DNA from 4 places in the Microbacterium sp. CFBP9034 genome. Region 1 is predicted to be linked to each of the others. Evidence: predicted binding sites of a transcription regulator. Region 1 holds the regulator's gene; each other region holds the start of a gene.
What was found. Region 1 encodes HrcA, which represses chaperone genes, less so after heat shock. Its sites were predicted from a motif close to TTNGCACTCGNNNNNNNCGAGTGCNAA; they were not measured.
Positions count from the first base shown of each region.

Region 2: groL (chaperonin GroEL) is a predicted target of HrcA. The motif match lies at 4,652-4,678, and genes of this name have one in related genera.
Region 3: groES (co-chaperone GroES) is a predicted target of HrcA. The motif match lies at 1,383-1,409, and genes of this name have one in related genera.
Region 4: SOM19_RS05025 (Hsp20/alpha crystallin family protein) is a predicted target of HrcA. The motif match lies at 1,306-1,332, and genes of this name have one in related genera.

Region 1 is NZ_JAXCWC010000001.1:1,997,162-2,003,051, forward strand. Features, by position in the region: gene SOM19_RS09145 (DUF1990 domain-containing protein) at 1-157, shown strand, start outside; gene hemW (radical SAM family heme chaperone HemW) at 165-1,382, shown strand; gene hrcA (heat-inducible transcriptional repressor HrcA) at 1,492-2,532, shown strand; gene dnaJ (molecular chaperone DnaJ) at 2,587-3,702, shown strand; gene SOM19_RS09165 (RsmE family RNA methyltransferase) at 3,706-4,503, shown strand; gene SOM19_RS09170 (HIT domain-containing protein) at 4,562-4,909, shown strand; gene SOM19_RS09175 (PhoH family protein) at 4,950-5,890, shown strand, end outside.
Region 2 is NZ_JAXCWC010000002.1:843,184-849,073, forward strand. Features, by position in the region: gene SOM19_RS15220 (DsbA family protein) at 1-127, shown strand, start outside; tRNA gene SOM19_RS15225 (tRNA-Thr) at 170-242, shown strand; gene SOM19_RS15230 (DMT family transporter) at 245-1,204, shown strand; gene SOM19_RS15235 (nitroreductase family protein) at 1,226-1,756, opposite strand; gene msrB (peptide-methionine (R)-S-oxide reductase MsrB) at 1,837-2,244, opposite strand; gene SOM19_RS15245 (DUF2332 domain-containing protein) at 2,341-3,333, shown strand; gene SOM19_RS15250 (DUF3263 domain-containing protein) at 3,343-3,594, shown strand; gene SOM19_RS15255 (LytR C-terminal domain-containing protein) at 3,639-4,208, shown strand; gene SOM19_RS15260 (cold-shock protein) at 4,343-4,540, shown strand; gene groL (chaperonin GroEL) at 4,714-5,890, shown strand, end outside.
Region 3 is NZ_JAXCWC010000002.1:391,658-397,547, forward strand. Features, by position in the region: gene SOM19_RS13040 (hypothetical protein) at 1-161, shown strand, start outside; gene SOM19_RS13045 (class I SAM-dependent methyltransferase) at 151-1,344, opposite strand; gene groES (co-chaperone GroES) at 1,489-1,785, shown strand; gene rarD (EamA family transporter RarD) at 2,030-2,974, shown strand; gene SOM19_RS13060 (metal-sensitive transcriptional regulator) at 3,112-3,423, opposite strand; gene SOM19_RS13065 (heavy metal translocating P-type ATPase) at 3,440-5,794, opposite strand; gene SOM19_RS13070 (heavy-metal-associated domain-containing protein) at 5,794-5,890, opposite strand, start outside.
Region 4 is NZ_JAXCWC010000001.1:1,130,807-1,136,696, forward strand. Features, by position in the region: gene SOM19_RS05010 (ThuA domain-containing protein) at 1-262, opposite strand, end outside; gene SOM19_RS05015 (SHOCT domain-containing protein) at 428-817, shown strand; gene SOM19_RS05020 (hypothetical protein) at 983-1,258, shown strand; gene SOM19_RS05025 (Hsp20/alpha crystallin family protein) at 1,393-1,821, shown strand; gene SOM19_RS05030 (zinc-dependent alcohol dehydrogenase) at 1,997-3,142, shown strand; gene SOM19_RS05035 (hypothetical protein) at 3,172-3,747, shown strand; gene SOM19_RS05040 (hypothetical protein) at 3,854-4,129, shown strand; gene SOM19_RS05045 (NADPH-dependent FMN reductase) at 4,238-4,819, shown strand; gene SOM19_RS05050 (hypothetical protein) at 4,836-5,003, opposite strand; gene SOM19_RS05055 (cysteine hydrolase family protein) at 5,149-5,691, shown strand.

The sequences.
Region 1 (5,890 bases):
GTACGACAACGACGAGGTGTGGTTCACCGTCCGCGCGTTCGACGCGCCGGCCGGCATGCTCTACAGGGCGCTTCCCGGACTCATCCGTCGCCGTCGGCGCGAGCTCTTCACCCGTTACCTGCGGGCGATCTCCCCGCTGTACACGACCCCCGCGTGAGCGTCTGATGGGCGCCGCGCTTCCTCTCGGCGATCCGGTCCCGCCCGACGGCTCGTTCCCGCCCGGGACGACCATCGACCCCGGGACCGCCTTCGGGGTGTACCTGCACGTGCCGTTCTGCCGCGTCCGCTGCGGCTACTGCGACTTCAACACGTACACCTCCGATGAGCTGCGGGGGGCCCGCCAGGATCAGTACGCCGACACGCTGCTGCGCGAAGTGGCGCTCGGGCGCGAGGTCCTCGCGCGCACTGGGGCGCTGCGCCCGGCATCGACCGTGTTCTTCGGCGGCGGAACGCCGACCCTCCTCCCGCCCGGAGACCTCGGGCGGATGCTGGACGGCGTGCGCCAGGCGTTCGGCATCGCCGACGGCGCCGAGGTGACGGTCGAGGCCAATCCCGACACCGTCAACGACGCGGTCGTCGCCGAGCTCGCGGCATCCGGGGTCACCCGCGTGTCCATCGGCATGCAGTCGGCGGTTCCGCACGTGCTGGCCGCGCTCGATCGCACGCACGACCCCGCGAACGTGCGCACGGCAGTGGCGGCGGCGCGGGCGGCCGGCCTCGATGTCAGCCTCGACCTCATCTACGGCGCGCCGGGGGAGTCGCTCTCGGAATGGCGGGCTTCGGTCGAGACCGCGATCGAGCTCGCTCCCGATCACATCTCCGCCTACGCCCTCATCGTGGAGGACGGCACCAAGCTGGCGCGGCAGATCCGTCGCGGGGAGGTGCCGGCGCCGGACGACGATCTCCAGGCCGACATGTACGAGCTCGTCGACGATCTCCTCTCCGCCGCCGGATTCGAGTGGTACGAGGTGTCGAATTGGGCGCGCAACGACGCCCAGCGGTCTCGGCACAACCTCGCCTACTGGCAGGGCACGGACTGGTGGGGCTTCGGTCCCGGTGCGCACAGCCATGTCGGCGGTGTGCGGTTCTGGAACGTGAAGCATCCGGCGGCGTACGCGCAGCGCCTCGCCGCGGGAGAGTCGCCCGCCGCAGGGCGCGAGGTGCCCGACGCCACGGCGCGCGGGCTCGAGAACGTCCTCCTGCGCACCCGCATCCGCGAGGGGCTGCCGGTGTCGGAGCTGCTCGGCGAAGGCCGGCATGCGGTCGCCGCACTGATCGCCGACGGGCTCGTGGACGGGCCGTCTGCGCTCCACGGCCGAGTGGTCCTCACCCGCCGGGGCCGGCTGCTCGCCGACGCCGTGGTGCGCGCGCTCACGGACTGAGGGCATCGCCCCCGGATCGGCGCGTTCCGCTCCCCGCCAGAGGCCGGGGCATCCGGTAGAATTGGCACTCCAGTCATGCGAGTGCCAGAGAGCGGCGTGAGGAGGCGGGATGGTCAGCGAACGCGGACTCCAGGTGCTGCGCGCCATCGTCGAGGACTACGTCGACACGCGCGAGCCCGTCGGCAGCAAGGCGATCGTCGAGCGCCATGCGTTCGGCGTGTCTGCGGCGACCATCCGCAACGACATGGCCCTCCTCGAGGATGAAGACCTGATCGCGGCTCCGCATACGTCCTCCGGCCGGGTTCCCACCGACAAGGGGTATCGGGTCTTCGTCGACCATCTCGCCGATGTGCGGCCCCTCAGCTCCGCTCAGCGCACGGCGATCTCGTCGTTCCTCGGCGATCCCGGCGACCTCGACGACGTGCTCGCCCGCACCGTGCGCGCCCTGACGCAGCTGACGGGCCAGGTCGCGATCGTGCAGTATCCGTCCTTCGCCCGGGCGAACGTGTCGCATGTCGAGCTCGTGCAGCTGGGCGGCGGCCGGATGCTGGTCATCGTGGTCACCGACACCGGCCGGGTGTCGCAGCGCATGGCGTTCGTGCGCGACGACTTCGACGACGCGGACCTCGGCCGGATCCGCGCCGAGCTCGGGACGCTGCTGGTCGGGCGCTCGGTGCGCGACGGCCTGCAGCGCATCGCGGATCGGCTCGAGAGCGCCGCGGCGATGACCGCGCCGCACGAGGCGGCGACGGCGGCGATCGTCCGGGTCGTCGCGGAAGAGCTCGACGAGTTCCGCCAGGACCGGCTCGTGATGGCCGGCAGCGCGACCCTCGCCCGGCGCGAGGCGGACTTCCGGGGGAGCATCTACCCTCTGCTCGAGGCGATCGAGGAGCAGGTCACGATCCTCCGGCTCATGGGCGAGATGGTCGCCGACGAGAACGGCCTCGCCGCGAGCATCGGGCGCGAGAACGAGCCCTTCGGCCTGGCCGAGGCATCCGTCGTCGCCAGCGACTACGACGCGACCGGATCACGCGCCCGTGTCGGCGTCATGGGCCCCACCCGCATGGACTACCCCTCCAACCTCGCGGCGGTACGAGCCGTCGCGCGCTACCTCACGCGGATGCTCGAAGAAGACGAGAGCAGCCGCTGACGCGGACGCGCACACCCACGATCCCCGCGGCTGACTGCGGGCAGGAAGGCGAATGTGGCTGACCACTACGAGGTCCTCGGCGTCTCGCGCGAGGCGACGCTCGATGAGATCAAGAAGGCGTATCGGCGCCTGGCGCGCGAGCTCCATCCCGATGTGAACCCCGGCGAGGAGGCGTCCGAGCGCTTCAAGCTGGTGACCCACGCGTACGACGTGCTCAGCGACAAGGAGCAGCGTGCGCGCTACGACATGGGCGGCGATGGCAGCCCGTTCGGCGGCTCGGCCGGCTTCTCCGGGTTCAACGACATCTTCGAGACGTTCTTCGGCGCAGCCGGCGGCGGAGGCCGCGGCGGGCGGCCGAGGTCACGTCGCGAGCGCGGTCAGGACGCCCTCGTGCGCGTCACGCTGGAGTTGGGCGACGTCGTGTTCGGCGTCCACCGCGACATCGAGGTCGACACCGCGGTGCTGTGCGAGACCTGCCAGGGCTCGTGCTGCCAGCCGGGCACGAGTCCGGTCACGTGCGACATCTGCCAGGGTGCGGGGCACATTCAGCGCCAGGTGCGCAGCCTCCTCGGGAACGTGCTCACCAATCAGCCCTGCAACGTCTGCCAGGGCTACGGCACCACGATCCCGTACCCGTGCGCGACGTGCCAGGGCCAGGGCCGCGTGCGCGCCCGCCGCACGGTCTCGCTCGACATCCCGGCCGGCGTCGAGACCGGACTGCGCCTGCAGCTGCCGGGCTCCGGCGAGGTCGGCCCTGCCGGCGGCCCGAACGGCGATCTCTACATCGAGGTGACCGTCACACCCAACGAGGTGTTCAGCCGCGACGGCGACGACCTGCTCGCCACGCTGGAGGTCTCCATGCCCGACGCGATCCTCGGCACGACGACGACGATCGAGTCCCTCGACGGACCGGTCGACCTCGAAGTGCGCCCCGGTGTCCAGGCCGGCGACGTGCTCACGATCAAGGGGCGCGGCATCACGCCGCTTCGCGGCACTCAGCGCGGCGACCTCCGGGTCGGCGTGCACGTGGTGACGCCGACCCGCCTCGACGCCAAGGAGCGGGCGCTCATCGAGGACTTCGCGCGTCGCACGAAGCCCCCCGCTCCGCATCTCGCGGAGTTCCATCAGGGTCTGTTCGCCAAGCTGCGCGACCGCTTCCGGAACGGCTGACCGGTGGCGCTGCACTTCGTCCTCGACGAGTCGACGACCGCCGGTCCCGGGGACGCCGTCGTGCTGACCGGGGCCGAGGCGCACCATGCCGCGTCCGTGCGTCGCGTGCGCGTGGGCGAGCAGGTCACGGTCGGCGACGGCCGCGGCGCCTGGCTGACGGGAATCTGCGAGTCGGTCGCGTCCCGCGAGGTCGTCGTGCGCATCGATTCCCGCACGGATGCCGCGGCCCCCAGCCCGCGCGTCGTGCTCGTGCAGGCACTCGCCAAGGGCGACCGCGACGAGCTCGCGGTGCAGGCGGCGACCGAGCTCGGCATCGACGAGATCGTGCCCTGGCAGGCGGGCCGGAGCGTGTCCCGCTGGGTCCAGACGTCCCGAGGCTCGGCGCAGCGCGCCGCGCTGGGCGGGGAAGGCCGCGGGGATGACGGCGCCAAGGCCGAGAAGGGCCGAGCACGATGGGCGACGATCGTGCGCGAGGCGGCCAAGCAGGCGCACCGGGCCTGGATCCCCGAGGTCTCGGCTCTCACGACGACGCCGGACCTCGTGGCGCGGGCGGCGGCATCCCGCACCCTCGTCCTCGAGCCGTCCGGCCGAGAGCGACTGACGGCGATCGAGCCCGCTGGCGCGGACGGCCGCGACATCCTGCTGATCGTCGGGCCCGAGGGCGGGATCGCCGAGGAGGAGCTCGCGGCGCTCGAGTCGGCGGGTGCCGTGCTCGTGCGCCTCGGCGACAGCGTCCTGCGCACGTCGACGGCGGGACCGGCCGCCCTCGCGGTCGTGAACGCCGCACTCGGACGCTGGTGACTCGCGCCCGGTCGACGGCCCCCCGCCCTGCGGCGACCCCCGTCGGTAGACTTGCCCCATGAGCGAGCCTTCGATCTTCACGCGCATCCGCACGGGCGAGATCCCCTCCGAGATCGTCGCCGAGACCGAGAACGTCTTCGCCATCCGCGACATCGCCCCGAAGGCGCCGGTGCATCTCCTCGTGATCCCCAAGACCGAGGACTACCGGAACGTCGTCGAGCTGGCGGCGGGCGACCCCGATCTCCTCGCCGAACTCATCGGCCTCGCGAACAGCCTCGCGGCCGAGCACGGCGACGGGGACTTCCGTCTGATCTTCAACACCGGCCCGAACGCGGGCCAGACCGTCTTCCACGTGCACGCCCATGTGCTCGCCGGAGGACTCGAGGAAGCGAGCATCGGTGCCTGATGAACCTGTGATCGACCGCGTCTATGCCGACGGTGTCGCGATGGTCCAGCTGCTCGGACCGCAGGACCGTCTCCTGCGCGTCGTCGAGAAGGAGCATCCCGCCGTCGACGTGCACGTCCGCGGCAACGAGATCACCCTGACCGGAGAGGCGGATGCCGTCGCCGCCGCCCGTTCGCTGGTCGACGAGCTGCTGACGATGGCCCAGGCGGGTCACTCGCTCGGCGAGTCCGACGTGTCGTCGTCGAGCCGGATCCTGCGCACCGAGGGCGGTCCCCGACCCTCGGAGGTGCTCGGCGAGGCCATCCTCACGTCGCGAGGCAAGGTGATCCGTCCCAAGACGCTCGGCCAGAAGGCCTACGTCGACGCGATCGAGGAGAACACGATCGTCTTCGGCATCGGCCCCGCCGGCACCGGGAAGACCTACCTCGCCATGGCGAAGGCCGTGCAGGCGCTGCAGCGCAAGGAGGTCAGCAGAATCATCCTGACCCGCCCGGCCGTCGAGGCGGGGGAGCGGCTGGGCTTCCTGCCGGGCACGCTCACCGACAAGATCGACCCCTACCTGCGCCCGCTCTACGACGCGCTCAACGAGATGATGGACCCGGAGCTGGTCCCCAAGCTCATGGCCACCGGGACGATCGAGGTCGCGCCGCTGGCGTACATGCGCGGACGCACCCTCAACGACTCGTTCGTCGTCCTCGACGAGGCGCAGAACACGACGCCCGAGCAGATGAAGATGTTCCTCACGCGCCTCGGCTTCGGCACGCGCATGGTCGTGACCGGCGACATCACGCAGATCGACCTGCCGCAGGGGGCGTCGGGGCTGCGGCTCGTGACCCGCGTGCTGAACACCATCGACGACATCCACTTCTCGTACCTCACGAGCGATGACGTCGTGCGCCACACCCTGGTCGGCCGCATCGTCGACGCGTACACCGAATACGACGAGCGTCGGATCGCGGCCCGCCGCGAGCGGGACGAGGC
Region 2 (5,890 bases), on a different contig from region 1:
GGTCCTCGTGAACGGCACGCCCTACGTCGGCGCCCTGAACGACCCCAAGGAGTTCGCACAGTTCGTGCTCACGGTCGCGAGCGACGCGTACTACGAAGAGTCGCCCAGCCCCACCCCGACGCCGTAACCCGTTCGGCGGGGCGCGAGGCGCGGATAGACTGGTCGCTCTGCCGACGTGGCGCAATTGGTAGCGCACCTAACTTGTAATTAGGGGGTTACGGGTTCAAGTCCCGTCGTCGGCTCGATGACTGCCACGCCCTCGTCGCGCGCCCGCCTGCCCGTCTGGGTCACCCTCGGCGCCGCGGCCGGCATCGGGATGATGACGGCCGTGCAGGCGCGCGTGAACGGGCAGCTCGGCATCCGCCTCGACGACGGCTTCGTCGCCGCAGTCGTGTCCTTCGGTTCGGGCCTGGTGATCGTCGTCGTGCTGTCGGCCGTGCTTCCCTCCGGCCGTGCGGGCTTCGCGAAGCTCGTCTCGGGCGTGCGCACGCGGGGCATCCCCTGGTGGATGCTGGCGGGCGGCGCCGCGGGCGCCCTGACCGTCGCGACCCAGGGCCTCGCCGTCGGCATCATCGGCGTCTCGCTGTTCACCGTCGGGATCGTCGCCGGCCAGACCGTGAACGGGCTCGTGCTCGATCGCATCGGGTTCGGGCCGGCCGGGGTCGTCGCGGTGACCGTGCCGCGGCTGCTGGGTGGCGCGTTGGCGCTCGTGGCCGTGGGGCTCGCGCTCGTCGGGGACGGGCTCGCCGGCGTGCCGGTGTGGATGCTCGCGCTGCCGTTCCTGTGCGGAATCGCGATCGCCTGGCAGCAGGCCACCAACGGCCGGCTGCGCCAGCGGGTGGGAACGCCGCTCACGGCGACGCTCGTCAACTTCACCGGCGGCACCCTGCTGCTCGTCCTCGCGGCACTGGTGCACATCGCGGTGGTCGGCGGCCCCGAGCCCTTCCCGACCGAGCCGTGGCTCTACGTGGGCGGGGCGCTCGGCGTGGTCTACATCGTCATGTCGGCCGCGATCGTGCAGTACACCGGGGTGCTCCTGCTCGGCCTCGGAGCCGTCGTGGGCCAGCTCCTCATGTCGGTCGTGCTCGACGCGCTGTGGCCGGCACCGGCGAGCCCCGGCGTGGTGCAGGAGCTCGCGATGGTCACCGTCGCCCTGCTGTCCGTGGTGGTCGCCGCCGTGCCGTGGCGGCGCCGCGCCCGCTGAGCGGGTCGCCCAGCCGGAGGGTCAGTCCTTCGTGGGCCGCGGCATCCGCGAGAGGTGCTTGCGCGCTTCGACGCCCTTGCGTCGTCCGAGACGTGAGCGGGGCGGCTTGCCGCCGACGTACAGCCAGCCGAGGAGCTCTTCGTTCTTCTCGAGTCCGTGCGCCTTGGCGACGGGCTTCGAGCGCGTGTAGTGGCCGGTGCGCCAGATGACGCCCCAGCCGGCCTCGTCCAGCAGCAGGCTCAGCACGTGTGCGACGCCGGAGGCGACGGCCTCCTGCTCCCAGCGCGGCACCTTGTCGCTCTTGCGGTAGCTGGCGACGACGGCGATGAGCAGCGGTGCGCGCAGGGGCTTGGACGACGAGCCCTTGTCGCCTTCGGCCTTGCCGATCGCGCGGCCGAGTCGCTCGCGGTCGGTGCCGCGCAGCTCGATCAGCCGCCACGGCCGCAGGGAGGAGTGATCGGCGACGCGTCCGGCCGCGGAGACCAGGGTCAGCAGTTCGGCGTGCGTCGGCGCCTCGTCGGTGACCTTCGACCACGACCGGCGGCTGCGCACCGCCTCCAGGGCCGTGCCCGCGTGCGCGGAGGCTCCGTGCGACGCGTCGCCGGCGGCGTGCGGGGGAGCGGTGGGGACCGTCATGCGGTGGCTTCGGGCGTGAAGTCCAGCGACAGCGAGTTCATGCAGTACCGGTCGCCGGTCGGTGTGCCGAAGCCGTCGGGGAAGACGTGTCCGAGGTGCGATCCGCAGTTGGCGCAGCGCACCTCGGTGCGCGACATCCCGTGGCTGGTGTCCTCGATGAGCTCGACCGCCTCCGGCTCGATCGACTCGTAGAAGCTCGGCCAGCCGCAGTGCGAGTCGAACTTCGTCCCGCTCTTGAACAGCTCCGCGCCGCACGCGGCACACGTGTACAGTCCGGCTCGGCTCTCGTCGAGCAGCTCGCCCGTCCAGGCGCGCTCGGTGCCCGCCTGGCGCAGCACGGCGTACTGCTCCGGGCTGAGCTCCGCCCGCCACTGCTCGTCGCTCTTGTCAACGGCGTAGGTCATGACTCCTCCGTGCTCTCCTGTGGGTCCCCTCCATTCAACCCCAGTCGGCCGCTCGGCGGTCCGCACGGGCTGGACGTTGACCGCGAGAATGGGGCGGTGATCACGGATGCCGCCGCCGCCGTCGCCGAACGGTACGACCGGTTCGCCCGCGACGAGGCGCCCGGACGCTCCGCGCTGTACGCGGACTGGGCGTCGGGGGTGGCCGGATCGGTCGCGGTCGCCGGCATCCTGGCCCGGATCCCCGAAACCCGTCGGCAGCCGCCGCTGGTGTTCGCGGTGACTCGCCTGCTCGGCGCCCCCGAGGCGCCCTTCGCGGTGTGGTCGGCCTGGCTCCTCGCGCACGCCGACGAGGTCGTGGCCGAGGCATCCCGTCGCAGCCTCCAGACCAACGAGCCGCAGCGGTGCGCGGCCCTGCTGCCCGCGCTGAGCACGGTCGCCGGACCGATCGCGCTCCTCGAGCTCGGAGCGAGCGCCGGGCTCTGCCTGTACCCCGACCGCTATTCGTACCGCTTCGGCGGGGGTCGCGACCTCGACCCGGCGGACGGCGAGTCCCGCGTCGTCCTGGAGTGCGACCTCGTCGGCGACCCGCCGCTGCGGATGCCGGAGATCGTGTGGCGCGCAGGGATCGACCTCGCCCCCCTCGACGCCGCCGATCCGAACGACCGCCGATTCCTGACCGCGCTGGTGTGGCCGGGCGAAGCGGGGCGCGCCGCGCGCATCGACGCGGCGCTCGACATCGTCGCCGCCGATCCGCCGCTCCTGATCGCCGGCGACGCCTCCGACCCCGCGGTGGTGCACTCCGCGGCCGCCCGCGCGCCCCGCGACGCCACCCTCGTCGTCACCACCCCGGGCGTGCTGCCGCACATCCCTCGGGAGGGACGGGAGCGGCTGCTCGGTGCGCTGCGCGAGCTGGACGCCGTCTGGATCTCGATCGACCCGCCCGGACTGCACCGCGCCTGGCGCCCCCCGGTCGACGAGGCCACCTGGGGCGGCTTCGTCCTCGGTCGCGACGGCGTTCCGCTCGCCGCCGTCGATCCGCTCGGTGCTTCCGTGGAGTGGCGCGCCGGTCCTTCGCCCCCGCCCGGCTAGCGTGGGGCCGTGCCCCTCTCCGACCGCGACCGTGCTCTGCTCTCCTTCGAGGGCGAATGGCGCCGTCACGCCGGTGCGAAGGAGGAGGCGATCCGCGCGGAGCTGGGGATGTCGCCCGCCCGCTACTACCAGCTGCTCGGACGGCTGATCGACACGCCGGAGGCCCAGGCTCACGACCCGATGCTCGTCAAGCGGCTGCGCCGGCTCCGCGACGCACGGGCAGAGGCCAGGGTGGGTCGCGCCGCCGGTGAGGCCCGCTGATGCTCCGCGCAGGCTCACAGCGCCGGGCCCGGTAGCATCGTCAAGTGCCGAAAACGTCCTTCCCCCGGGATCGGTTCGACGACCTCTCGGAGGCGGACCGGGTCGGCGCCCACCGGGCGGAGAACCCCCGGATGCGCGGCTGGGTCGTGCTGCTGTGGGCGGCGCTCGCGACCATCGTGCTCGTCGCGGTGGGGATCTTCGGCACGCTCCTGACTTCTGGGCGCATCGAGCTGTTCCCGACGCCCACGCCGACGCCGACCGCGGCGGCCGAGGTGACGCCGGTGACCGACCCCACCTTCGAGGTCGTGATCCTCAACGCGACGCCGGAACAGGGGCTCGCGACGCAGATGAAGGAGGTCGTGGTCGGCGCCGGATGGGCCGACACCGACGTCACGGCCGGTGAGGCGAGCGCTGACGACTTCCCGGAGACGACCGTGTACTACCTCGCCCCCGAGGACGAGGCGGCCGCCGCGGGACTGGCCCAGTTGATCGGCGGTGCGAACATCGAGCGCAGCGACGTCTACCAGCCGGCCGACCCCGCGACCAAGCAGCTCACCGTCGTGATCGGCCTCGACCGGACGGCGGCCGGGGCACCCGCCACACCTACGCCCTGACCCTCCGCGGGCGCGAGTGTTTCGCGCCGGTAAACACTTGTATGCCGCCGTGTCAACAAGTCCCCGAGTGGGCTCCGGGCGGTGTCGCGCCATGCATACGATGAGGCCTGTCGTACCAGCAACAGGAGATGCGCATGACTCAGGGCACCGTCAAATGGTTCAACGCCGAGAAGGGCTTCGGCTTCATCACGGCGGAGGGACAGGACGTCTTCGTCCACTACTCCAACATCGACATGTCGGGCTTCCGCGTCCTCGAGGAGGGCCAGACCGTCGAGTTCACCGTCGGAACCGGGCAGAAGGGCCCCCAGGCGGAGGCCGTGCGCGTCGTCTGACCGCGCGATACCGGCGCACGATCGGGAACGGGATGCTGCGGCATCCCGTTTCTGCGTGTTGCGATCCCTCGGCGGCGGCTTGCACTCGGTAGGGGGGAGTGCCAGAATGGATTAGCACTCCGGTTTGTCGAGTGCTAATCCATAAGCCCCGTCCTGGGAGGACGAAACACAAAATGGCAAAGATCATCGCTTTCGATGAGGAGGCCCGTCGCGGTCTCGAGCGCGGCCTCAACATCCTCGCCGACGCCGTCAAGGTGACCCTGGGCCCCCGCGGTCGCAACGTCGTTCTCGAGAAGAAGTGGGGCGCCCCCACGATCACGAACGACGGCGTCTCCATCGCCAAGGAGATCGAACTCGACGACCCGTACGAGAAGATCGGCGCGGAGCTCGTCAAGGAGGTCGCCAAGAAGACCGACGACGTCGCCGGAGACGGCACGACCACCTCGGTCGTGCTCGCTCAGGCGCTCGTGCGCGAGGGCCTGCGCAACGTCGCGGCCGGCGCCGACCCCATCTCGCTCAAGAAGGGCATCGAGAAGGCCGTCGCGGCCATCACGACCCAGCTGCTGGCCGACGCCAAGGAGGTCGAGACCAAGGAGGAGATCGCCGCGACGGCATCCATCTCCGCGGGCGACCCCGAGATCGGCGCGCTGATCGCCGAGGCGATCGACAAGGTCGGCAAGGAGGGCGTCGTCACCGTCGAGGAGTCGCAGACCTTCGGCACCGAGCTCGAGCTCACCGAGGGCATGCGCTTCGACAAGGGTTACATCAACCCCTACTTCGTCACGGACCCGGAGCGCCAGGAGGCGGTCTTCGAGGACCCGTACATCCTCATCGCGAACCAGAAGATCTCGAACATCAAGGACCTTCTGCCGATCGTCGACAAGGTGATCCAGGACGGCAAGGAACTCCTGATCATCGCCGAGGACGTCGAGGGCGAAGCGCTGGCGACCCTGGTGCTCAACAAGATCCGCGGCATCTTCAAGTCGGTTGCCGTCAAGGCTCCCGGCTTCGGCGACCGTCGCAAGGCGCAGCTGCAGGACATCGCGATCCTCACCGGCGGCCAGGTCATCACCGAGGAGGTCGGTCTCAAGCTCGAGAACGCCACCCTCGACCTGCTCGGCCGTGCGCGCAAGGTCATCATCACGAAGGACGAGACCACGATCATCGAGGGTGCCGGTGACCCCGCGCAGCTCGAGGGTCGCGTGACCCAGATCCGTCGTGAGATCGAGAACACCGACAGCGACTACGACCGCGAGAAGCTCCAGGAGCGCCTCGCCAAGCTCGCGGGCGGCGTGGCCGTCATCAAGGCGGGCGCGGCGACCGAGGTCGAGCTCAAGGAGCGCAAGCACC
Region 3 (5,890 bases), on a different contig from region 1:
CCATCGGCCTCGTGGGCGTGGTCTCGGCCATCCTCGCGCTGCGACGCCCTCTCGAGAGCCGCGCCGTCGCGGTCTGGGCGCTCGTCGTGGGGGCGGTCTCGCTGCTGTACAGCGCCGGCTGGCTCCTCTACGCCGCGGGCCGGATCACCGTCAGCGGCTGACGCGTTCCGCCAGGATCGCGATCCGCCGCGTGCCGAGGCGCGTCAGGATCAGCGTCGCCTCCTCGGTCCCGCCGAGCACGAGCTTGCGTCGGAACTGCGCCGGGTCGACGTCGACTCCGCGCTTCTTGATCTCCAGGCGTCCTATCCCCCGCGCACGCAGTGCCGCGTTGATGGTCGGCACCTTCGCCGGCATCGACTCCTGCACGCGGAACGACGAGACGAACGGGCTGGTGAGGGCGGCGTCCGAGGTCAGGTACGCGATGTGCTCGTCGAGCATGCCCGCCTGGAGCGACCGAGCCACCTCACCGATCAGCCGTGCGCGGATGACGGCGCCGTCGGGCTCGTGCAGGAAGGCCCCGAGCTCACGCACCGGCTCGTCCTCGGCATCCGCCGGCGCAGTCAGTTCGTGCGCCGCGTCGCCCCGGATGACGAGTGCCGCCCGCCGCACCCCGTCGCGGGCCAGCGATCTCGACCACAGCACGAGCTCGACGGTCGAGCCGTCTGCGCTGACCCATTGCGCCTCCACGTCTCCGGGGATGAGATCGCGGTCGAGGCCCGGGCCGAGCTTGATCCCGGTCGGCAGGCGTTCCGCCAGAGAGAACGCCCAGTCGAGCGACGGAGACCAGTCCTCCGGCCGCGTCCGTGTGGTCTCGGAGTGCCCGGCCGTGCGGCGTGCGGGGTCGAGCCAGACCGCGTCCACCTCGCTCAGGTCGGCGTCCTCCGCCGTGCCGTGGCGCACCGTCACCGCGTCGCCGAACGGCGCGAGGTTGTACGCGGCGATCGCCGCCGTGAGCTCGTCGGCGTCGACCGCGGCGACCTGGAGGCCCAGACCCGCGAGTCCGAGGGCGTCGCCGCCGATCCCGCAGCCCAGATCGGCGACCCGCGCGAGCCCGGCGTCGCGGAACCGGGCGGCGTGGCGGCCCGCGATGGACAGGCGGGTGGCCTGCTCCAGTCCGGCGCGGGTGAACAGCATCCGTTCGGCGAAGGGGCCGAACTTCGTGACCGCACGGGCTCGCAGTCTGGCCTGGGTGACGACCGCCGCGACGAGGTCGGGCGCGTGGCCGTCCTTGCGCAGCCGCGTGACGGTACGGGCGACGTCGCCCGCCGACTCCATCGCGGGGAGCGCGTCCAGCAGACGCAGCCCTTCGGGGGTCAGCAGTGCTGTCAGCTCGGCCATCTCCACCGGCCCAGCCTACGGCCGTGCCGCGGAGCGTCACGTGGCTGGCACTCACGTTGCATGAGTGCCAGCGCTTCTCTAGACTTGAGTTAGCACTCTCAGTGTGCGGGTGCTAACGAGTCTTCAGTCTCAAGAAAGAAGAGGTAAACCGTGTCGGTTTCCATCAAGCCGCTCGAGGACCGCATCGTCATCAAGCAGGTCGAGGCCGAGCAGACCACCGCGAGTGGCCTCGTCATCCCCGACACCGCCAAGGAGAAGCCCCAGGAGGGTGAAGTCGTCGCCGTCGGCCCCGGCCGCATCGACGACAACGGCAACCGTGTCCCGCTCGACGTCGCCGTGGGCGACCGCGTGCTGTACAGCAAGTACGGCGGGACCGAGGTCAAGTTCGGCGCAGACGAGTTCCTCGTGCTGTCGGCTCGCGACGTCCTCGCAGTCGTCGTTCGCTGATTTCGCGTAATCCGCGAAGAGAGGGTCGGATGCTTCGTCATCCGGCCCTCTCTTCGCGTCCGGTGGCAGAGATCACGCCATGGTCGGCAGTCCGGCGATGGCCGCGGAAGGCTGCCTCGACCGTGAGGACCGCTGCCTCTCCTAGGCTGGAAAGGTGAGCCGCGACGTGTCCCCTGCCTCCCCTCCGGCCTCCGCCGGTCTCTCCGACCTCGGCGCCGCGGCGACATCGACCGCCGGGATCGCGCTGCCTCCGGCATCCGCTCGGGCGGGCGGCGAAGCCGATCTCTCGCGCCAGCAGACGCTCGGCGGGGTCTACGCGTTCTCGGCCTACCTGCTGTGGGGCTTCCTGCCGCTGTACTTCCTGGCGCTCGCTCCCACCGGTCCGTTCGAGCTCGTCGCCTGGCGCATTCTGCTGTCGCTCGTCTTCTGCGCGTTCCTCCTGACTGTCACGCGCTCGTGGTCGCGCCTCGCGGCGATCTTCCAGCGGCCGAAGGTGGTGTGGCTCACCGTGCTCGCGGGGGGCCTCATCTACATCAACTGGCAGGTCTTCATGCTGGGCGCCCTCACCGGGCACGTGGTCGAGACGAGCCTCGGCTACTTCATCAACCCCATCGCGACGGTGCTGCTCGCCGTGCTCGTGCTGCGGGAGCGGCTGCGTCCGACCCAGTGGGTCGCGATCGGCATCGCCGCCCTCGCGGTGCTGGTGATCATCGTCGGGTACGGGTCGTTCCCCTGGATCGCGCTCACGCTCGCGGCGACGTTCAGCCTCTACGGTCTCGTCAAGAAGCGCGTCGGGCCGGTGGTCGACGCCGTGAGCGGCCTCACGCTCGAGTCGCTGTGGCTCGTCCCGGTCGCCGGCGTGCTGCTCGTCGTCGTGAACGCGACCACGGGCCTCACGATGGGGGTGTCCGGCCCCTGGCATCTCGTGCTCATCAGCCTCGTCGGCGCGGTCACCGCCGTCCCGCTGCTGTTCTTCGCCGCCGGCGCCCGCCGCGCCTCGCTCACCCTCATCGGACTGCTGCAGTTCGTGGCGCCGATCCTGCAGTTCGTCATCGGCGTCTGGCTGCTCGGCGAGGCGATGCCCCTCGAGCGCTGGATCGGGTTCGGGCTCGTCTGGGTGGCGCTGATCATCCTCACCGTCGACTCGCTGGTGCACGCGCGCCGCGCGCACGTGGCGGCGGCGTCCTGACCGTCACCGGATGAGGCGTTCGATCCCCCGTCCCGTCGGAGAATGACGCGGACGTCGGAGGATCTGCGGGGAATCCTCCGACGTCGACGCGAATCTCCGACGCTCGCGACGCCACAAGCGCTGCGGCGTCCTGACGATCAGCGCACCAGGCGGGCGATGGCCTGCGTGGCCTCGGTGATCTTCGCGTCGGCCTCGGGTCCGCCGAGCCGAGCCGCGTCCACGACGCAGTGACGCAGGTGGTCGTCGAGCAGGCCCACCGCGACCGCCTCGAGCGCACTGGTGAGGGCACTGATCTGGGTGAGGATGTCGATGCAGTACTTCTCGTCCTCGACCATCTTGTGGATGCCGCGGGCCTGGCCCTCGATCCGCTTGAGGCGGTTGAGGTACTTGTCCTTGTCGGTGATGTAGCCGTGGTGGCTGTGGTCGGCGTCGATCAGGGTGTCGGTCATGCCATCGTCCTCACTGTCAGTGGTGCTCGTGGTGCACGGGGGCGGCCGGAGCGGCCAGTGCCTCGCGGGGTGCGGACGCCGAGGCAGGGACGGATGACGCGCCCGCCCGGCTGCGGAACGACCGGAGTCGCAGGCTGTTGCCGACGACGAAGACGCTGGACAGCGCCATGGCCGCGCCTGCGATCATCGGATTGAGCAGGCCGAGGGCGGCCAGCGGGATCGCCGCGACGTTGTACGCGAAGGCCCAGAACAGGTTCACCTTGATCGTGCCGAGCGTCGACCGCGACAGGCGGATGGCGTCGGCGGCGCTGCGCAGGTCGCCGCGCACCAGGGTGATGTCGGATGCCTCGATCGCGGCATCCGTTCCCGTCCCCATCGCCAGCCCCAGATCGGCCTGCGCGAGGGCGGCGGCGTCGTTCACGCCGTCGCCGACCATGGCGACCACGCGGCCCTCGGACTGCAGGTCCTTGATCACGGCGACCTTGTCCTGGGGGAGGACCTCGGCGATCACGCGGTCGATGCCGACCTCGCGTGCCACGGTGCGTGCGACCGCGGTGTTGTCGCCCGTCAGCAGCACCGTCTTCAGCCCGAGGGCGCGCAGCTGGGTCACGGCCTCGGCGCTGGTCGGCTTGACCTGATCGGCGACGACGAGCACTCCACGCGCCTCACCGTCCCACGCGACGAGCACGGCCGTGCGTCCGGCCGCTTCGGCCGCCTCCTGCGCGACGGCGAGCTCGGCGGGGAGCTGGAGCGCCCAGTCGGCGAGGAGCGAGGCGCGTCCGGCGATCACGGCGTGGCCGTCGACGACCCCCGACACGCCCTTGCCGGGGACGTTCTGGAACGACTCGACGACGGGCAGGTCGCCGGTCTCGGCCACCGCGGCCTGCGAGATCGCTCGGGCGATCGGGTGCTCCGAAGCGTGCTCGAGAGCGCCGGCGAGACGGAGCAGCTCGTCGCGCGACGTTCCCGTGGCGGTGATCGCGTCGACCAGCGCCATGCGTCCCGTGGTGACGGTCCCGGTCTTGTCGAGCACGATCGTGTCGACGGTGCGGGTGGATTCCAGCACCTCGGGACCCTTGATGAGGATGCCGAGCTGTGCGCCGCGCCCCGTGCCGACGAGGAGCGCGGTGGGCGTGGCGAGTCCGAGGGCGCACGGGCAGGCGATGATCAGGACGGCGACCGCTGCGGTGAACGCCATGGCCGGGTCGAAGCCGAGGGCGAGCCAGGTCACCAGTGTGGCGACCGCGATGACGAGCACGATCGGCACGAAGATGCCGGAGATGCGGTCGGCCAGGCGCTGCACGTCGGCCTTGCCCGACTGGGCCTCTTCGACCAGCCGCGCCATCTGGGCGAGCTGGGTGTCGTCGCCCACGCGGGTCGCTCGGACCACGAGGCGGCCGCCGGCGTTGACCGTGGCGCCGATGACGCCGTCACCCTGACCGACCTCGACGGGCACCGACTCGCCCGTGACCATCGAGGCGTCCACCGCCGAGGTGCCCGACACCACCAGCCCGTCGGTGGCGATCTTCTCGCCCGGCCGCACCACGAACTCCTCGCCGACCCGCAGCTCCGCGACGGGGACGCGCGTCTCGACGATCGCGCCACCGGCGCCGGTGCGGAGGACGGCGACATCCTTCGCCCCGATCTCGAGCAGGGCGCGGAGGGCGGCTCCGGCACGTCGCTTCGAGCGCACCTCGAAGTAGCGGCCGGCCAGCACGAACATCGTCACGCCGGCGGCGACCTCGAGGTAGATGTCGCCCGCTCCGTCGCCGGGCTGCACCGACCACTCGAAGGCGTGGGTCATGCCGGGCATGCCGGCGTGCCCGAAGAACAGGGCGTACAGCGACCAGAGGAAGGCCGCCGAGACGCCGAGCGAGATCAGCGTGTCCATGGTCGCCGCGCCGTGGCGCAGGTTGATCCACGCGGCGCGGTGGAAGGGCCACGCCCCCCAGATGACGACGGGGGCGGCGAGGGCGAGAGAGGCCCACTGCCAGTAGGTGAACTGCAGCGCCGGGATCATCGCGAGGAGGATGACCGGGATGCCGAGCACGACCGATCCGATGAGCCGCTGGCGGAGTCCGACCAGCTCGTGGTCGGTCAGGTCGTGATCGTGCTCATGGCCGGACGGCGCCGGGGGCTGGGGGAGCGCCGCGGTGTACCCGGTCTTCTCGACCTCCGCGATCAGTTCGTTCGGGTCGAAGTCGTGCGGCGCGGTGACCGTCGCCTTCTCGGTGGCGTAGTTGACGGATGCCGCGACTCCGTCCATCCGATTGAGCCGTTTCTCGATGCGCGAGGCGCACGAGGCGCACGTCATTCCGCCGATCTCGAGTTCGATGCGCGCTCCGGCCGGCGACACTGCGGGGGAGTCCATCAGATCCGCACCGCCTCGTAGCCCGCCTCATCGACGGCGGCGAGGACGTCGTCGTCGGCGAGCGGGACGCTCGAGCCGACGATCAGCTGTCCGGAT
Region 4 (5,890 bases), 870 kb from region 1:
CCCGCTCCAGCGCGTGCGCGAAGCCGTCGATAGACGCGGCCGGCGGAGGATCCTCCTGGTCGTGCGCGCGCCACGGATCGCCCGCATTCACCACGAGCAGGTCGACGCCCGCGAGCGAGCCCATCGCGAGGTCGACATCATGCTCGATCGCCACGTCGAAGGCCGATTCCTCGAGGACGTCGGCGACCAGCGCGCTCGTGCGGGCGAAAGGATGCCACGGATCGGCGTAGCGATCCGACCCGCTTGCGATCAGTGCCCGCATCGGCATCCTCCCGGTCAGCGACCTCCGCGAGTCCCGGTGGTCGACCTCTCAGTTCGAGCGTACCCAGCGAGGACGTTCCCCCGACAGGGGCATCAGCGCTACGCTTGCGGCCTCATCGGCGATGCGACGACGCCGTCTCGCACGCACCGATGGAAAGGAAACTGAATGTTCAACGACAACGGGTCGTTCCTCCTCGCCCTCTTCGAGTTCTTCCTGTTCTTCGCCTGGTTCATGTGCCTCTTCTGGATCTTCGGCGACATCTTCCGCAGCAGCGATCTGGGAGGCGGCGCCAAGACTCTGTGGGTGCTGTTCGTCATCATCGTGCCGTGGCTCGGCATCCTGGTGTACCTCATCGTGCGCGGCGGCGGCATGCAGAAGCGCCAGATCGAGCAGGCCCATGCGATGCAGGCGGCGCAGGCGGAATACATTCAGTCCGTCGCCCGGCCTTCGGGCAGTTCGGCGGCGGAGCAGATCGCATCGGCCAAGGCGCTGCTGGACTCCGGCGCGGTCACGCAGGCCGAGTTCGATGCCCTGAAGGCCAAAGCGCTCGCCTGACGACGCGGGGAGAAGACGGGGTGCCACCGGGCGATCAGGCCCGGCGGCACCCTGTCTTGCGTCAGAAAACGCTAGGTAATCTAGCGAAATTTTGAGATCGCGTCACAATGGAGATGCGGGTCCCAGTCCTGCCACCGGGGTAGAGGGCTGGGGGATCGGGGTGACATGAAGGTTCACACGCTGCATGTCGACGGACAGCAGTTCGTCCTGGAGCCCGGCCAGGATGTCGACGGCCTGCGTGACGAGATCCTCGACGCGGCCCGCTCGGGAGCGGGCTTCGTGCGCTTCCACGCGGTCGGCCGGGCGATCATCACGGTCCTGATCACGTCGCACGTGGGGGTGCGGCTGGAGGTCATGGAGCGCGATCCGCAGGAGATCGAGCTCTGGCAGGATCACCCCCCGAGCATCGACCAGTTCGCGAGCTTCGAGGACCTGATCTGAGCTGTGCTTCTGCCGCCGGATCCTCAGGATTTTTTGAGTTTCCGAGGCTGGCACTCGCATGGGGAGAGTGCTAATTTGTGCGTAGTTGAGCCGCTGAGACTCAACTCCACAAACCAGGAAGGAGATCGATCATCATGGCAATGACTTTTGACCCTTTCGCGGAGTTCGACCGCCTCACGTCGGGACTGCTGGGAACGCGCCCGGGACCCCGGGTGATGCCCGTCGACCTGTACCGGGAGGCGGACCGCTACGTGCTGAACGCGGATCTGCCCGGTGTTGACCCGGGGTCGGTGGACATCGACGTGGACGGTCAGCTCCTCACGATCCGCGCGCAGCGCACCGCCGGCTCGGTCCAGGGCGCGAAGTGGCTCGCCCAGGAGCGGCCGGCAGGAAGCTACCTGCGGCAGTTCAGCATCGGCGAAGGCGTCGACACTGCGGGCATCTCGGCGAACTACGACAACGGCGTGCTGAGCGTGATCCTGCCGGTGAGCGAGCGCGCGAAGCCGCGGAAGATCGAGGTGCAGAGCATGCCGGTGGAGTCCCAGAAGACTCTCACCAGCTGATCGGCGAACGCGAGCGGGTGGTCGACGGCCGTCGACCACCCGCTTCGCCGTGTCGAGCGGCCCGTCTGGGCAGACGTCCTCTGCGGTGTCGGCGATGCATGACCGTGGCGATCGCGCAAGCCCCCTGATCTTCGCGCCGGTCGGGGTGATGCTGGCGCCTCCAAGGAGGTGCCACATGAAGGCAATGGTCTACCGAGGTCCGTACAAGATCCGCGTCGAGGAGAAGCCCGATCCCAAGATCGAGCATCCGAACGACGCGATCGTCCGGGTGGAGCTGGCGGCGATCTGCGGCTCGGACCTGCATCTGTACCACGGGATGATGCCCGACACGAGGATCGGCCACACGTTCGGCCACGAGTTCATCGGCACCATCCAAGAGGTGGGCTCCTCCGTGGAGAACGTCAAGGTCGGCGACCGGGTGATGGTCCCCTTCAACATCTTCTGCGGCTCGTGCTTCTTCTGCTCGCGCGGGCTGTTCTCCAACTGCCACAACGTCAACGCCAACGCCACGGCGGTGGGCGGCATCTACGGGTACTCGCACTCCGCGGGCGGCTACGACGGCGGACAGGCGGAGCTCGTGCGCGTGCCGTTCGCCGATGTCGGACCGTCCGTCATCCCCGACGGGATCTCCGACGAGAATGCGCTGCTGCTCACCGACGCATTCTCCACCGGCTACTTCGGCGCCCAGCTGGCCGACATCTCCACGGGCGACACCGTGGTGGTCTTCGGTGCCGGGCCGGTCGGGCTGGCGGCGGCACGATCGTGCTGGCTCATGGGCGCCGGCCGCGTGATCGTCGTGGACTACCTGGACTATCGGCTCGAGAAGGCCCGGACCTTCGCCTTCGCCGAGACGGTCGACTTCGGCCAGGTCGACGACATCGTCCGGCAGCTGAAGCTCATGACCGACGGTCTGGGAGCGGATGCCGTCATCGATGCCGTGGGCGCAGAAGCCGACGGCCATGTGATCCAGCACATCACCTCGGCCAAGCTCAAGCTGCAGGGCGGCTCTCCGGTCGCGCTGAACTGGGCGATCGACGCCGTCCGCAAAGGCGGAGTGGTGTCCGTCATGGGGGCGTACGGCCCCTTGTTCAGTGCCGTCAAGTGGGGTGATGCCGTCAACAAGGGCGTCACCATCCGCACGAATCAGGCCCCGGTGAAGCGTCAGTGGCCGCGTCTGTGGCAGCACATCCGGGACGGCTTCATCACGCCGAGCGACCTCATCACCCACCGCATCCCTCTCGACGAGATCGCCGAGGGATACCACATGTTCTCGTCGAAGCTCGATGACTGCATCAAGACGGTCGTGACCCCGGCGGCCTGACGGGCGCCGAACGATCAGAGGAGGAATCCATGCCCTACACGTCTGACAAGCCCGGCCCCGTGCCGGACGCCGACGCGCTGCGCGCCCGCATCCCGGGCTGGGGCGCCGACGCCGACCCGGCTGATCGACCGGCCTTTCCCCGGGAACAGCCCGGCATCGTCACCGGAGCCCATTGGGATGTCCCCGAGCAGCAGGTCGAGGCGGGCTCGCGCGAGCGGTCGGTGGAGCACCTCCGCCTGACCCCGGTCTTCGGGACCGCCCAGCCGCTGCAGGGCGTCTCCGGCGCGATCCGCCGATTCGCCTACGAGAGGTACAGCGAGGGACAGACGGCCCACTGGCTCATCCTCGTCGCCGGCGACCGGGTCGATGCCATCACGGCGCACCTGCGATCGTTCGCCACGGCGCGCCCCGACGACCCGATCACGCAGAGCGGCGTGCTGGGCGAGCGCGGGCGACGGCCCTGGGCCTCCCGGATCGGACGCGGGCGCGTCGACCTCAAGCACTCCTGGCTCGACCCGCTGCTGGTCGTCGGTCCCTGGGTGGTCACGGCGGTCATCGCGACGCGAATCGTGCTGTGGGCGGTGCGCCCACGAGCCCGGAACTGACCCTCGTCGCACCGGGAAGTTCCCCTGGGTCGCATCCCGTCCGGCCTCGGGCGGGCGTACCCTCGGGTTCAGGCGGAGCAGGCGAAGTCGCCGGTGATGAGGTGACATGAAGATCGACCGCGTACGCGTCGACGGCCAGATGTTCATCCTCGAGCCCGGCCAGGATGTCGGATCGCTCCAGGATCAGATCCTCGCCGCGGCCCGCGACGGAGCAGGGTTCGTGCAGTTCGACACGGTCGGTCGCTCGAGGGTGAGCGTGCTCATCACCCCGCGAGTGGCCGTCCGGTTCGAGGTCATCGAGCGCGACGCCGAGCAGCTCGCCGACTGGGAGCGCAACCCGCCGACGATCGACCTGCCGCGCAACGACTACGACTTCATCTGACCCGCACGCCCGGTGCCGCATCACCCGTCGCCGTCGTGCGCAAGGGGGATGCGGCATCGCGGACGTGGGCGCAGACTCGGCCTTCCGGTTCGACCAGAAGGAGCAGTCATGTCGTACAAGGTCGGGTACTTCGTCGGGAGTCTGTCCTCGACGTCCATCAATCGGATCCTGGCCAAGGCGCTCATGCGGCTGGCGCCGGATGACCTCGAGTTCAGCGAGATCCCGATCCGGGACCTCCCGCTCTACAGCCAGGACTACGACGACCGGTATCCGCCCGAGGCGCGGGCGCTCAAAGACGCCATCGCCGGGGCGGATGCCGTGCTGTTCGTCACTCCCGAGTACAACCGGTCGATCCCCGGCGGACTGAAGAACGCGATCGACTGGGCGTCACGGCCGTGGGGGCAGAACTCGTTCGACCACATCCCGGCCGCGGTGATCGGCGCGTCGGTCGGCTCCATCGGGACGGCCGTCGCCCAGCAGAGCCTGCGGGGCGTGCTCAGCTTCTGCAATGCGCGCCAGATGACCGCGCCGGAGGCATACATCCACTTCTCACACGACGACTTCGCCGACGACGGCACCGTCTCGGACTCCGGCACCGAGGAGTTCCTCCGGAGCTTCATGGCGGAGTTCCGCGACCACGTGCAGCGCGTGCTGACGGTGCTGCCCCGCCAGGAGGCGTCGTCGTCGTGACGTCGTCGGACGCGCGCTAGGCCTGCTCGTCCTCCTCCGGCTCGAACGTCGACTGCTCGCCCGTGTGCCCGGCGGCGATTCCGTCGGGAGCGGCGGGGATGGTGCCGTCCTCGCCGAGGCCCCCGGGCTTCTCGGTGCCGTCCGAATCCTGCGCCGGCTGCTGGTCGGCCGTGTTGCGATCCATGGTGTGGGTCCTCTCGATCGTCGTCCCCGAAAGCTACGCCGCCATGCCCACCCGCTGCACCCCGTTGACAAAGCGGCTGGACGCGAAGGGCGCCGGGGCGAACTACGGTGGAGTCGCAGCGCATCGCATCATCAGGAGGCTGAGCATGAGCCGGGTTCTCGTCATCGTGGACATTCAGCGGGACTACTTCCCCGATGGTGCACACCCGCTCGTCGGCGCCGACGAGGCCGCCGAGCGTGCCGCGGAGCTCCTGGCGCATCAGCGCGAGCTCGGGCTGCCCGTGATCCACGTGCGCCACGAGAGCCGTGAAGCGGGCGCTTCGATGCTCGTCCCGGGCACGGCCGGGGGAGAGATCGATGGGCGGCTCGCGCCGCGTGACGGTGAGCACGTCGTGACGAAGACCCACCCCAACTCGTTCCTCGACACACCCCTGCGCGCGCTGCTCGACGAAGTCGCGGCATCCGAGCTGCTCGTCGTCGGCATGATGAGCAGCATGTGCGTCGACGCGACGGTGAGGGCCGCTTCGGACTTCGGCTACCGCGTCACCGTGGCCGCGGATGCCTGCGCGGCGCCCGACCTGGACTTCGACGGTGTGCGGGTCGACGGTGCCAGGGTGCACGCCGCATTCATGGCCGCGCTGGGCTCGGCCTACGCGCGTGTGGTGCCCTCGCGCGAGCTCATCGGCTGATCGGTTCGGAGTCCCCTCGCTCTCCGGCTTAGCCGGGGAGCCCGGTGCCGTCAACCCCCGCGACACCCCTCGGCCCACCTGAGATCGTCGTGACGATCGCCGCGGCACTCCGTGCGCGCACGCCTGCGACAAGGAGGACGCATTGACGATCGTGAGCCCGGGCACCAGCACCCCGTACGCCTTCGCTCCCCGCGGACCG